Regions from separate parts of the Clostridium cellulovorans 743B genome, predicted to be linked through region 1. Evidence: a T-box and tRNA genes for the amino acid it is inferred to sense, from the RefSeq annotation. Region 1 holds a T-box; the other holds one or more tRNA genes.
The links. A T-box is a leader RNA that pairs with one kind of tRNA and senses whether it is charged. The one in region 1 lies ahead of pheS (phenylalanine--tRNA ligase subunit alpha), so its partner is inferred to be a tRNA-Phe.

Region 1 (7,491 bases):
AAAATTTCGAAATTGTAAAAGCATTTCTAAATTTTATAAAAAATAAAAACCCCGTCTCTAACAAAGAGACGAGGTTAACCCGCGGTACCACTCTAATTGACTTACATAAGTCCAACTTTAAGTTGCATACTAGTAAAAATTTCAATCAAATTAGATTGTTAAAAACTGTTTTTTATAACTGAAAATATATGAATTTAACAACTAATTTAAAGATATCTTTAAATAAAATTCAACATATGCAACATTCCTATAACGTGGAATAAACGTTCTGCCCTAAATACTTATGTATCTTCAGGTGAAAACTTCCAGATGAGTTCAAGATTCGAAAAATACCGCATCGCAGCAACCACGGTTCTCTTAAAATTTCAACATTCCCTACTATTTCTGTTCATAGTCTTTATATATTTATAAAATTTATATTTATTATTATATACTTATATTTATTAAATGTAAACACTTTACATGTTACTTTCTATTTAATATATAAATACATTTTTATTTTATAATCATATTTATTTAATTTATTATAAGTGTATAATGTAGATACATCAATATAAATGTTAAAAAGTATAAAATAACAATACAGATACAAAAATTTATATTGTTTTATCAACTGTATATAGGGTTAATGGTGAAACATCATTGAAATTTATATATGGAAAGTTGATTATAAAATCTATACTGATACATAGTTGCAGTGAAAACGTAAATTGCAAAGAAAATTTTTAACATTTTTTATAAGGAGAAAGATTAATGGCAAAAAGAAGAAAACGAAAATCCACTAAAAATCCTGTTTTACCAGTATTATTATTGATATTGGGAATATTAATTATAAGTGGCTTACTAGGATTAGAAAATGCCACTACGGACATGCCAAAAGCCACCAACATTATATCTAAAATTTTTACTTCTGATACAGCTTCAAAGGATAAAGTAAGTACTAATGTAAATAAAGATAAAGAAGATAAAAACACTTCAGATAATAGTACTAACGGTATTGAAGATGAAGAAAAAAAGCAAGTTATTACTCCACTAACAACATCACTAAAATTGCATTTCATTGATGTTGGTCAAGCTGATAGTATTCTATTAGAACAAAATGGAGAATTTATGCTAATTGATGGAGGGAATAAAGATGATTCTTCTATTGTAGTTGAATATTTAAAAAATTCAGGAGTAAAAGAGTTAAAGTATGTAATCGCAACTCATATCCATGAAGATCATATTGGAGGTTTACCAACAGTTTTAAAAAGCTTTCCAGTAAAGAATTTTTATATTGGAAAAAGAACTGCTACAACAAGTATTTATAAAAATTTAGTATCTACAGCGAAAAACTTGAAATTGACATTTACAGAACCTAAGGTTGGAGAAAAATTTAATTTAGGCGGAGCCGAAATAACTATAGTTTCTCCAAATAGTAGTGGGTATGAAGATTTGAATAATGATTCAATAGTTGTAAGAGTTGTCTATGGAAATAATTCATTTTTATTAACTGGTGATGCAGAAGATGAATCTGAAGCTGAAATGTTGAAAAGTGGACAAACTATTAAAGCTGATCTCCTTAAAATTGGACATCATGGTAGCCCTTCTTCAACAACAGCCGCTTTTTTAAAGGCTGTAAATCCTAAGTATGCAGTAATATCTGTTGGTAAAGATAATTCGTACAAGCATCCTGCAAAAGCTACTATGAATAGATTAAAAGCAGCTTCAATACCTGTATATAGGACTGACGAATCTGGAACCATTGTTGCAACTTCAGACGGAAATAATATAACTTTTGATAAAGGATTAGGTTCATATAATGGTAGATAAGAATCAATAGTAAAGATATGATAAATGCTAGAGACAGCTGATCAATTTCAGTATCTCTAGCATTATTAATTTTATCTTAGTTCTGCACCTAGTTTATGCTCTAAAGTCTTTAAAATCTTTTGATGAGTTTTATTAACTTCTTCATCAGTTAAAGTTTTGTTTGCAAGTCTGTATACTAGTGAATAAGCAACACTCTTTTTACCTTCAGGAATTTGCTTTCCTTTATATACGTCGAAGAGTTTGACTTCTTCAATCATATTTGCGCCTTGTTTCTTGATTATTTCATCAATTTCTTGCACAAGTATATTTTCATCTACAAGGATAGCTAAATCTCTAGTAACAGCTGGATACTTAGGTAATGGTTTGTATTTCTTTTCATCAGAAGCGTTTTTATAAAGAACATCTAAATATAATTCAGCTATATAGCATCTTTCGTCAACCTTCCAATTTTCGTTTACCATTGGATGAACTTCTCCGAATACTCCGGCAAATTCTCTTCCTACCATAAGTTTAGCAGTTTTGCCTGGATGAAAAGTAGGATTTTCTGTTTCTCTTTCATAGGAAACCTTTTTAATTCCTAAAGTTTCAAGAACATTTTCCACAACACCTTTTAAATCTAGATAATCAACATTACCATAAAGTCCGATAGTCAAAGTTCTAACTTCTGTTGGAAGTTCATATGGATCCTCTGATTTTATATATACTTTACCTATTTCAAATAATCTTGCTTCTTCATTATTTCTTGAGTAGTTTCTTGCTAAGTTACCCATCATAGAAGGTAATGAAGTAGTTCTCATTAACTTGTAATCTTCACCAAGAGGATTTTTAATTGTAACAGCATTTCTTAAGGAGCTGTCTTTTGCTATATTAACTTTATCAAAATCCTTTTCTCCAAAAAATGAATAGCTTATTGATTCATATAAACCACTGCCTAGTAGTGTATCTGTGATTAAATCATCTGTTATTTGCTTTACAGTTTTTCCGCTTCTTTCAGATACAACTTTTGGTACAGTAGAAACTACATTATTGTATCCATAGATTCTTACGATTTCTTCTGCGATATCTTCTTTTATGTTTAAGTCTATCCTGAACGTTGGAACTGTTACTTTTAAAGTATTATCTACTATTTCAGTAGATAAATCTAGTCTATCAAGACAAGATTTCATCTCTTCTTTTGTAATATTAAGTCCTAAGAACTTATTAACCCACTGACTGTCAATTTCGATAATATGAGGCTTTACAGGATTTTCATAAAGGTCTATAATGCCTTCCATTATTTCACCAGCACCAAGCTCTTCAATAAGATTTAAAGCTCTGTTCATAGCTAACTCTGGAAGATTTGGATCTAAATCTTTTTCAAATCTCGAAGAACTTTCAGTTCTGAGGCCTAAGTTTTTAGAAGAAACTCTTATATTTTTGCCATCAAAGTTTGCTGATTCAAAGAACACTGTTGTTGTATCATCTTTTATCTCTGAATTTAAGCCACCCATGATTCCGGCCAGAGCTATAGCACCTTCACCGTCCCTAATTGTTAAAATATCTGAAGTTAGAGTTCTTTCAATTTCATCTAAAGTTGAGAATTTTTCATCATTTGAAGCTCTATCAACAATTATTGAATTACCTCTAATATCTCTTGCATCAAAAGCGTGCATTGGTTGACCAAGCTCAAGCATTACAAAGTTAGTTATATCAACTATGTTATTTATAGGACGTACCCCTGCTTCTTCAAGTCTTTCTTGCATCCATGCTGGAGAAGGCTGAATTTTTACATTCTTAACTCCTTTTGATATGTATCTTCTGCAAAGAGGATCTTGTATTGTTACTTTTAATAAATCTGTTATGTTCTCTGCTGAAGTTGTTTTATAAGTAAAGTTAGGCATTTTATACTTAGTGTTTATTGTAGCAGCTGTTTCTCTTGCCATACCAAGTATACTTAAGCAATCTGGCCTATTTGAAGTAATTTCAAAGTCTAAAACAGCTTTGCCCATAGATAAAACAGTTTTTATATCTTCTCCTATTGGAGTGCTTTCTGGAAGAATCATAAGTCCATGACAAGTGCCTTCTTCTGCTAAGCCGAGCTCTTCTTCAGAACAGAACATTCCGTTAGATAATATACCTCTAAGTTTACCTTTTTTAATTTTATGACCACCAGCAAGAACTGATCCGTGTAATGCAACAGGAACTATATCTTGTTCCTTCATATTTGTTGCAGCAGTAACTATTTGTATAGGTTCTTCTGCATTTATATCTACTTGACATACAGATAATTTCTCTGCATCAGGATGCGCTTCAATCTTTATAAGTTTTCCTGTAACAACATTTTTAATTTCATCCCCAGAAACCTCAACAGTTTCAAGTTTTGAACCAGATAAAGTCAATCTGTCTCCAAGTTCCTTTGGTGATATATCAAAATCAACATAATCTTTAAGCCATTTAACTGGTACTAACATTTTCTATCATCCTTTCTTCTACTTGAATTGTTTTAAGAATCTCATATCGCTTTCATAAAGCAATCGTATATCATCTAGACCGTATTTTTGCATAACCATTCTATCTAATCCAAACCCAAAGGCAAATCCGCTGTATTCATTAGGGTCTATACCACAATTTCTAAGAACATCAGGATGAACCATTCCACAGCCTAAAATTTCTATCCAGCCTTCACCTTTACATACATTACAGCCTTCACCGCCACATACAAAGCAAGTTGCATCCATTTCAGCAGATGGTTCTGTGAATGGGAAATGATGAGGTCTGAATTTTGTTTTCATATTTTCACCAAACATCTTTTTAACAAAAAGCTCTAAAGTTCCTTTTAAATCTGCAAAGGTTATTCCTTTATCTACAACTAATCCTTCAACTTGGTAGAAAATTGGAGAATGTGTTGCATCTAAATCGTCTGAACGGTACACTTTACCAGGTGAAATCATTTTTATTGGTGGATCATATTTTTCCATAGTTCTTATTTGAACTGGAGAAGTTTGTGTTCTTAATACGATTTTGTCATTTATGTAGAAAGTGTCTTGTTCTCCTCTTGCAGGATGGTCTGCAGGTATGTTTAAAGCTTCAAAATTATAATAATCTTTTTCAACTTCTGGACCTTCTTCAATAGTAAAGCCCATTTCAAGGAAAATCTCTTCTATTTTATTTAATGTTAAAGTTAAAGGATTCTTGCTACCAACAGTTTGTTTTTTTCCAGGCATAGAAATATCAATTATTTCGTTATTTAACTTATCTAAAGTTTCTTTTTCTCTTATTGAAATTTGAGCTTTTTCAATAAGTTCTTCGATTGATGACTTAACTTCATTTACTAGTTTACCTATAATCGGTCTTTCCTCAGGGGATACAGAACCCATACCTCTTAAAATGGAGGTAAATTCACTTTTCTTTCCTAAATATTTTACCCTAAGGGCTTCTAATTGCTCCTTTGAAGCTACTTTTTCTAGTTCTTCAATTGCAATGGATTTAATTTCTTCTAATTTATTTTTCATAAGAAATCTCCTTTCCTTAATATACAATATATATTTGTAGTTTAACTAATCATTAAATAAAAATAAATATTTCTAATATTATAGATACCCGCAACTAAGATTTTAATTATTTAAAAAATCTTCAACTTTATTTCAAAGTGAAAAATCTAATAAATAATATAAATTTAAGTTACGTAAACCTATTATAAATAATTAGAATAAACTATATAAAGCTTTAACATACATATACAAAAAATAAAAAAACCTATGCTATTTAGGGACGAAATTTCCGTGGTACCACCCTAATTAACATAAAGTTTATGTTCTCTCATATACGTAACGGTGTTTCTCCGCCTGTAATTACTGTTAGTTCATTACAGGTGCTCCAGAGTGAACTTCAAAATAATCGCTTATAAGAAGACTTGCAGCTGGTAATCTTCTCTCTCTAAATAATTGATTAAATTTACTCTCTCTATCTTAGCATCTTTTATTTATTATACAGAAAAGTATTTATTTTTTCAACTTTTTTTTACAAGTTTATATGTAATATAACTACTTTATAGCTTTAAAAGAAAATAAAATCACCACTACCTAGCATCTCTAAGCAGTGATGACTTTAATATATCTTATTCAAAAGCAGATAAAAGGTTCTTTTTAAAAATGTTAGTTTTAACTTAGAAAATTAAAGTCGTACATTAATTAAGCAAATACTCAAAAGTATCTTTTAATAGGCTCATACCGGAACTATTTTCTAAAGTCATAATACTTTCAGGATGGAACTGTACCCCTAATATCTTTAAGTCCTTGTGCATAACTCCCATTAGTATACCTTCTTCATCTTCGCAAATATTAATCAATTCATTTCCAATGTTTTTACCGTAGATTGAGTGGTATAAACCTACTGAGAACTCATCCTTTAGTGAAGGCCAAGGTGCTTTCTCATTTTTCTTAACTTTCATTTTTTTTCCATGTCTTGGATTAGCTAAATAATCTAAGCTGCCACCAAAATATTCTACAATTCCTTGTAATCCTAAGCATACTCCAAAAACAGGTATGTTTTTGCTTAAAGCAATATCGATGGATTCATTTAATTTAAACTCACTTGGTGTTCCCGGGCCTGGTGATAAAAGGAGTAGATCAAAGTTTTCCTCTTTAAGCTTTCTTCTAGCCTCGTCCCCTCTAAAGGTTGTTACATCATAACCTAAAGCTTTTACATAGTTTCCTAAGGTATGAACAAAGGAATCTTCATGATCAATCATAAGGATTCGTTTGTTTTTAACTGCAACTTTTTCTTCTACCTTAACTTCAATAGGTTTTTGAACCTCTAAACTTTTTAACATAGCTGCAGCTTTTGTCTTTGTCTCTTCTTCTTCATCTACTTCATCGGAACTAATTAGCAATGTTGCACCAGCTCTAATTTCTACTTTATTGTCTATATATCTTACAGTTCTAATGGTTATACCAGTATTAAAATCTCCATTGAATTTTAAGTAACCAATTGCACCACCGTACCAATTTCTTCTATCAGCTTCTTCATTTTCTATCCATTCAATCGCTCTTTTCTTTGGGGCTCCTGTTAAAGTTACTGCCCACATATGAGTTAGAAAAGCATCAATAGAATCAAACCCAGGCTTTAACATACCTTCTACATGGTCAACTGTGTGAAATAAATGAGAGTATTTTTCAATAGTTCTTCTACTGACAACTCTAACGCTACCTTCAACACATACTCTGCTCTTATCGTTTCTATCGACATCTGTACACATTGTAAGTTCGTCTTCGTCTTTTTTAGAGTTAAGAAGTTTTTTTATTTGTTCACTATCCTCTATAGAATCCATTCCTCTTTTAATAGTTCCACTTATAGGACATGTCTCAACTTTATTATTTTCAACCCTAACAAACATCTCAGGAGAAGATCCTATTAGATATTCTCCACCTAGATTTATGAAAAAGTTATAGGGACTAGGATTTATCTCTTTTAAATTATTATAAATTTCTTTAGGTTTAAGGACAGTTTCTTTAACAACAGAGTATGAGGGAACTACTTCAAATAAATCTCCCCTTCTAAATGACTCTTTTGCTTTTACTACAAGCTTTCCATAGTCGCCAGGTTTATAGGTTTCTTCATTTAAAACCTTTGAACATTTCTGAGCCTTAGGTGCAAATTCTTCTTTATTAGTTGTTGAAATATCTCCAAGGGATATTTCGT
Region 2 (7,491 bases), 2.4 Mb from region 1:
TGTGGACTCTCAAACTATGATAGAAGTTTTACCCTTCCTCAAGTTATAGAGGATAGGATTTTCTCATTAAATAAGCCTACAATAAGCCATTTCATGTCTGGCCATGGTAATCCTAAAATAACAATACCAATAGGTGCAAAAATTCAACTTAACTGCAATACTAGTGAAATTAAAGTTCTTGAGCCTGTGGTTAAAGTTTTATCCTAATTATTTTTATTTAATAACTTATACTAAATATGTTCGCTCGGTTTTTTATCATAAATACTTTTATACAGCTTTCTATAATAAGTACTTTCACTAAACCTTTAAAATTTATATACATTCCCATTAAAAATCTACATCGATTTTATAAACAGTATATATATTTAATATAGAAATATTTATTGAATCCTATACACTAAGTGTAAAACCATTGTTAAAAGCTATATAAATTAAAATAGAAAGTACTAACAAACTCGGAAATAATACTTTCCGAGTTTTCTAATTAAGAACTATATTAATGTAGCGTTTCCCTTTAACTATTAATAAACACTTTATAAACTTAATATCAATTTGGGAATTAAAGTTTCTCTACTTTCATGAAATTTCTTTGTGTCTTCTTCACATCTACCAACAAATGCATTTTCTGTAGCTGAATTATCTGAAACACATAAAAGTGCAATTCCGTCTTTATTCATGATTTCCATACAACGATAAAATGCTGCTGTTTCCATTTCTATAGCTTCACTACCTAATTTCATTATTTCATTCAAATGAAAGTACTCACAAAATATAGAATCCGTACAATATACCACTTTTTCTTTTAACTCAATCCCAAGCTTCTTAGAAGCTATCCGTACATTTTCTACTACCTGTGCTTTGGGATATACTAACTGTTGAAAATTATCAACAGATATATTTTCATACAGATAAAGTGATGCACCATCACCAGCAATAGACTTTGAAGGAGTGATAATATCACCCAACATCATATCATCTTTTAATGCTCCAACTGCACCTATAAAAATAACCTTGCTACATTTGGTACATCCCAATGTTAAACAACAATCTACAATATTAGATGCACCACATCCAGTTTGTATATATCCATATTTTTTACCATCTATATGTATAACATACCCTTTATAATCTGCCCCTTCCTTGACCACGTCAATTTCTACATTGAAATTCTTGAAAATCTTTTCCGGTTTCCAAGATGGTGCCAAAATAATGGCTTCATATTCTTCATTTTCATCTAAACCATATATATTATACAAGAAGTCTGTACATCCACTAAACTTCTCCATATTAGCTTTAAGTTTATCGTATATAGTCATATTTATTCCCCTTAGTGTAATATAATTTAAATACATTGTACCTAAATTATATTTCCAAAAACTGTAGCATACCCTTCTATAAAAAACATAAAGTTTCTCATATCCTACAGTATCACACTCTCCTATCTTACACGGAATATTGTTCTTTCCACATTTCCTTTGATTAAATCAGATATACCATATTTTGAATGTCCAATAATTACCGTAGTACCTTGTTTTATAGGCTCAATTAAGTATTCAAGCTTTGCCTTCATACCATTTGCTCCTTCTCTGCTTGCTCCAATACAATATTGTTGAAGTTCACTTATGTGGTCAATTAGCTCATAAGTGTCTTTTCCCTCTACTTCCCTAATTAATGTTTTAGTATCTCTTGGATCCTTTAACAAACCTATTTCTGATGTTAATATCAATAAATATTTTGACTTTACTAATACTGATATTGCTGAAGCAGTTTCATCGTTATCAATACATTCAACAACTTTGTCTTGATTTAACCTTAAGTTATAAAGTTCCATTTTTCTTATTTCTTCATTACTAACAGAATCATTATAGTTTACTATTGGTATTGCATTTTGTTTTATTGAGTTAAGCAGCAACTTCCTTATAAACTCTCTTTTTTCCACATCATTAAAATGATGGTGTTCCACTAAAAGCTGCCTTACTGAAAAATTGGGGTTAATAAACTTTCTATAGTTTTCCATGAGAATCGCTTGCCCTTGTGAGGCATAATTCGATTTAACTTCTTCAATATCATAATTTTCGATTTCATTTAGGTTGTTTCTTTTCATATAATCAATACGACCAATTTCAACAGCTCCAGAACTTACCCATATACATCCTGGATAAAGTTCCTTCCCTAATCTACTAAAAACATTATAGTCTATATCATATTCGCCTTTTCTAATTAATGCCATTGAACCAACCTTGCCAACAAGTTCACAATCAAAATTCAAGTTTACCACCCCTTCAACAAATAACGATTAATGTTTAATATAGTAAATTAATATATATTTATATATAAAAACAAAAATGTTATTATTAAATACAATTTTTAACTAGTACTTTTTTAATTATAACACTTTTTTTACTAGTAATCCAAACTTATCAATAGGCTTTCCAACTAAATGAAACACCTCTTATATTATTAGATGATACTCTCCTGATAAATCTATGCTACCTATCTACAAAATTTTATTTGAGCCATTATCATATATTTTAATTTTTCATAACAGTTTTATATTGCCCAGTTTCTGTTGTTATGATATTTTGTTATGGAAATTAACTTCAATCCTCTCCATCAATTCAGAAATATATTCCTAAAATACTTTTGTATATCGAAAAATTAGACAATATCAAAATAAAATTACATAATGTAATAATGAACATTTAATTTGTGCAATGGCCTTTTCTTGTATTAACAAACTCCCAAGTCTATCTAAATTATATTGTAACTTTCACTCAGCTTGTCCTGTTATATTCCTACTTATATATATCACCAGTTTATTGTATATAACAAAATGGCAATGTTCATATTGATAAGTTTCTATTCTTTTCTTTTTTAGATATCATTGAATATCTCTTTCCATACTTCATAAATCTTAGTTCAAATTTATAATAACTTACCAATGCTAATAGAATTGTTATCAAAGATACACTAATGATTATCATTATAGTTCCCATCATTCCATAACCCGATAATTTAAGTTTTTCACTAATAAGCTTTTTAATAACGTAATAAACCACTGGATGTATGAGATACACACCAAATGTTGCTATTCCAAATAGTTCAAATGGTTTTCCAATAAATTTAGGCATATCTAATTTTAACTTATAGAATCCAATAACAATTATAAAACTTAATGCTGAAAAAACAACTCTCCATATCGATGTAGTTATAAAAATTTGGTTTCCACATACAGGAATGAAATTAAACAATCCCATAGCCACACATAAACTAATGTTATTAAAGTATTTATTAAAGTCAATTCTTTTTAAATTATAATAAATCGCTATTCCTCCGATATAGAAAAAAAGATTATTAAAAGGGTTTATGTATATTATCCATTGTTTTGCTAATTCCATATTAGGATTAAGAAACTTAAACGCAAATAAATATCCAATTATAAGGGAAGCTACAAACAATATATTTCCATATAGCTTTTTTCTTCTATAAGCCATTATTATTATTATTGTAATTACATAATAAACCATCTCATTACCGATGGACCAAGCACCTGTAGAAATATACGCTTCAGGCTTAATAAACCCAAATATAGTAGTTATATTAGCTATATAAACAAAAATTTGCTCAGTAGAAAATCCACTTTTAATATTAATAATAAAGTTAAAAGTCGTTACAACCCATAATAATGGCCATATTCTAAAAATACGCCTTATTAAAAAGGCAATTGCAGTTTTAATATCCTTAATAAAGTCACTGTATACTATAGCCATGCTTAATCCTGATAAAATAAAAAAAATCGATACTGCATAAATCCCAAACCTACCTAACAAAGAATCTGCATATAATGGTGCTACCTCCCAAGAATAGAGGTGATAAAGCATTATAGATAAAGCAGCTAAACCTCTTAACCAATCAAGTGATTCTACTCTATTTTTTATATAATTTTGTTCTTTAGTCATTAAATATTCTCCTTTTTAATATTCGTAAACATTTCTACTTAAACGTTTATTTGCAGAACATGATTTTTTGCAATTTGTAGTATTTTCAAACTCAAAGAGCTATATAAGTGTCTATAATCAAAGAAAATGGACGCACGAAAAAAGTAGTCTAATCACTGATTAGACTACTTCTATTTGGAGGCGCCATCCAGATTTGAACTGGAGAATAAAGGTTTTGCAGACCTCTGCCTTACCACTTGGCTATGGCGCCATTTCTGGTGGCTCGACCAGGAATCGAACCAGGGACACGAGGATTTTCAGTCCTCTGCTCTACCGACTGAGCTATCGAGCCATAGAACCCAGCGACAACCTACTTTCCCACAAGACCTCTCCTGCAGTATCATCGGCCCTTAGTAGCTTAACCGTCGTGTTCGGAATGGGAACGGGTGTTACCTACCAGGCATAATCACTGGATACACTTTAAAATTTCTTTTAAAGTTCAGAGTGTTCTCTGAAAATTGCATAGATATTAAAAACTTTGTTTAGGTTAAGCCCTCGATCTATTAGTATGAGTCAGCTGAACATGTTACCATGCTTACACCCCTCACCTATCAACCTTGTGTTCTTCAAGGGATCTTACTAGCTTACGCTATGGGAAATCTAATCTTGAGGTGGGCTTCACGCTTAGATGCTTTCAGCGTTTATCCCTTCCCGACATAGCTACCCAGCCATGCTCCTGGCGGAACAACTGGTACACCAGAGGTCAGTCCATCCCGGTCCTCTCGTACTAAGGACAGCTCCTCTCAAATTTCCTACGCCCGCGACGGATAGGGACCGAACTGTCTCACGACGTTCTGAACCCAGCTCGCGTGCCGCTTTAATGGGCGAACAGCCCAACCCTTGGGACCTTCTCCAGCCCCAGGATGCGACGAGCCGACATCGAGGTGCCAAACCTCCCCGTCGATGTGGACTCTTGGGGGAGATCAGCCTGTTATCCCCGAGGTAGCTTTTATCCGTTGAGCGATGGCCCTCCCACGAGGAACCACCGGATCACTAAGCCCGACTTTCGTCCCTGCTCCACTTGTAGGTGTCGCAGTCAGGCTCCCTTCTGCCTTTGCACTCTTCGAACGATTTCCGACCGTTCTGAGGGAACCTTTGGGCGCCTCCGTTACTTTTTTGGAGGCGACCGCCCCAGTCAAACTGCCCATCTAACAATGTCCGGCACCCAGATTCATGGGTTTCCGTTAGAATCCCAATACTGTCAGGGTGGTATCCCAAGGTTGACTCCATAGAACCTGACGGCCCTACTTCCCAGTCTCCCACCTATCCTGTACAGACAATATCGAAACTCAATGCTAAACTACAGTAAAGCTCTACGGGGTCTTTCCGTCCAATCGCGGGTAGCAAGCATCTTCACTTGCACTACAATTTCGCCGGATTTACAGTTGAGACAGTGCCCAAATCATTACGCCATTCGTGCGGGTCGGAACTTACCCGACAAGGAATTTCGCTACCTTAGGACCGTTATAGTTACGGCCGCCGTTTACTGGGGCTTAAGTTCATGCCTTCGCTTGCGCTAAGCAATCCCCTTAACCTTCCAGCACCGGGCAGGCGTCAGCCCCTATACATCAGCTTTCGCTTTAGCAGAGACCTGTGTTTTTGCTAAACAGTTGCTTGGGCCTATTCTCTGCGGCCTAGCTTCCGCTAGGCACCCCTTCTCCCGAAGTTACGGGGTCAATTTGCCGAGTTCCTTAACTGTAATTCTTCCGCTGGTCTTAGGATTCTCTCCTCACCTACCTGTGTCGGTTTGCGGTACGGGTACTATTTTGCTCTCTAGAGACTTTTCTTGGCAGCGTGGAATCAGGTACTTCGCTACTAAATTTCGCTCCCCATCACACCTCAGAGTATTAGCACGCGGATTTGCCTACGTACACCCCTAAATGCTTAGACCAACATCCAATAGTTGGCACACCCTATCCTCCTGCGTCATCCCATCGATAATAACGCTAATAGTAGTATCGGAATATCAACCGATTGTCCATCACCTACGCCTTTCGGCCTCAGCTTAGGTCCCGACTAACCCTGGGCGGACGAGCCTTCCCCAGGAAACCTTAGGTTTTCGACCATTAAGATTCTCACTTAATTCTCGCTACTTATGCCAACATTCTCACTTCTGTACAGTCCACAGCTCCTTCCGGTACTGCTTCTGCCCATACAGAAAGCTCCTCTACCACTCCTTACGGAGTCCATAGCTTCGGTGGTAAGTTTGAGCCCCGGACATCTTCGGCGCAGGATCTCTTGACTAGTGAGCTATTACGCACTCTTTAAATGAGTGGCTGCTTCTAAGCCAACATCCTAGTTGTCTTAGAAATCCCACATCCTTTTCCACTTAACTTACACTTGGGGACCTTAGCTGATGGTCTGGGCTTTTTCCCTTTTGACTACGGACCTTATCATTCGCAGTCTGACTGCCGGGGTAAAAGTATATGGCATTCGGAGTTTGATAGAGTTCGGTAACTGTTGTCAGCCCCTAGCTCATTCAGTGCTCTACCTCCATTACTCATTTTACCCGACGCTAGCCCTAAAGCTATTTCGAGGAGAACCAGCTATCTCCGAGTTCGATTGGAATTTCTCCGCTATCCACAGCTCATCCCATGGTTTTCAACACCAATGTGGTTCGGTCCTCCACGAGGTTTTACCCTCGCTTCAACCTGGCCATGGATAGGTCACCCGGTTTCGGGTCTACGGCATGCAACTAGTCGCGCTGTTCACACTTGGTTTCCCTTCGGCTACGTACCTTAAGTACTTAACCTTGCTGCATACCGTAACTCGTTGGCTCGTTCTACAAAAAGCACGTCGTCACACTCATATGGTGCTTCGACCGGTTGTAGGCATACGGTTTCAGGTTCTATTTCACTCCCCTTCCGGGGTTCTTTTCACCTTTCCCTCACGGTACTTCTTCACTATCGGTCACTAGGTAGTATTTAGCCTTGGGAGGTGGTCCTCCCCTGCTTCCCACAAGGTTTCACGTGTCTCGTGGTACTCTGGATATACTCTCGCTATCATTCGCTTTCTCCTACGGGGCTATTACCCTCTATGGCTTAGCTTTCCAGCTATCTTCGAATAACAAACTCTAGCTTTTATGAGTATTCCACAACCCCAGAGATAAATCTCTGGTTTGGGCTCTTTCCCTTTCGCTCGCCGCTACTTAGGAAATCGAATTTCTTTCTCTTCCTCTGGGTACTTAGATGTTTCAGTTCCCCAGGTGTGGCTTCATGTAGCTATGTATTCACTACAGGATATACATCGTTTGATGCATAGGTTTCCCCATTCGGAAATCTCCGGATCACTGGCTATTTGCGCCTACCCGAAGCTTATCGCAGCTTATCGCGTCCTTCTTCGCCTCCTAGTGCCAAGGCATTCACCATACGCCCTTTGTAGCTTAACCTAAAAATTGCTATAACCTGCGCATTGCTTCGTCACTTTCGCCTCTGCGGTGCTCATTTACATAAGTAAACTCCGCTTCCTCGAGTTTTCAGTTCCTCGCACTGCT

Region 2: it has a tRNA-Phe gene. The T-box ahead of pheS (phenylalanine--tRNA ligase subunit alpha) is inferred to sense a tRNA for this amino acid. The anticodon was not compared.

What each region holds. Positions count from the first base shown of each region.
Region 1 covers NC_014393.1:2,565,393-2,572,883, forward strand. The annotation lists gene CLOCEL_RS10815 (ComEC/Rec2 family competence protein) at 754-1,812, shown strand; gene pheT (phenylalanine--tRNA ligase subunit beta) at 1,884-4,262, opposite strand; gene pheS (phenylalanine--tRNA ligase subunit alpha) at 4,281-5,303, opposite strand; T-box leader at 5,556-5,770, opposite strand; gene CLOCEL_RS10830 (anthranilate synthase component I) at 5,978-7,491, opposite strand, start outside.
Region 2 covers NC_014393.1:158,278-165,768, reverse strand. The annotation lists gene CLOCEL_RS00630 (S66 peptidase family protein) at 1-207, shown strand, start outside; gene CLOCEL_RS00625 (phosphorylase family protein) at 534-1,316, opposite strand; gene CLOCEL_RS00620 (amino acid kinase family protein) at 1,439-2,278, opposite strand; gene CLOCEL_RS00615 (acyltransferase family protein) at 2,844-3,959, opposite strand; tRNA gene CLOCEL_RS00610 (tRNA-Cys) at 4,135-4,209, opposite strand; tRNA gene CLOCEL_RS00605 (tRNA-Phe) at 4,215-4,290, opposite strand; rRNA gene rrf (5S ribosomal RNA) at 4,296-4,412, opposite strand; rRNA gene CLOCEL_RS00595 (23S ribosomal RNA) at 4,482-7,386, opposite strand.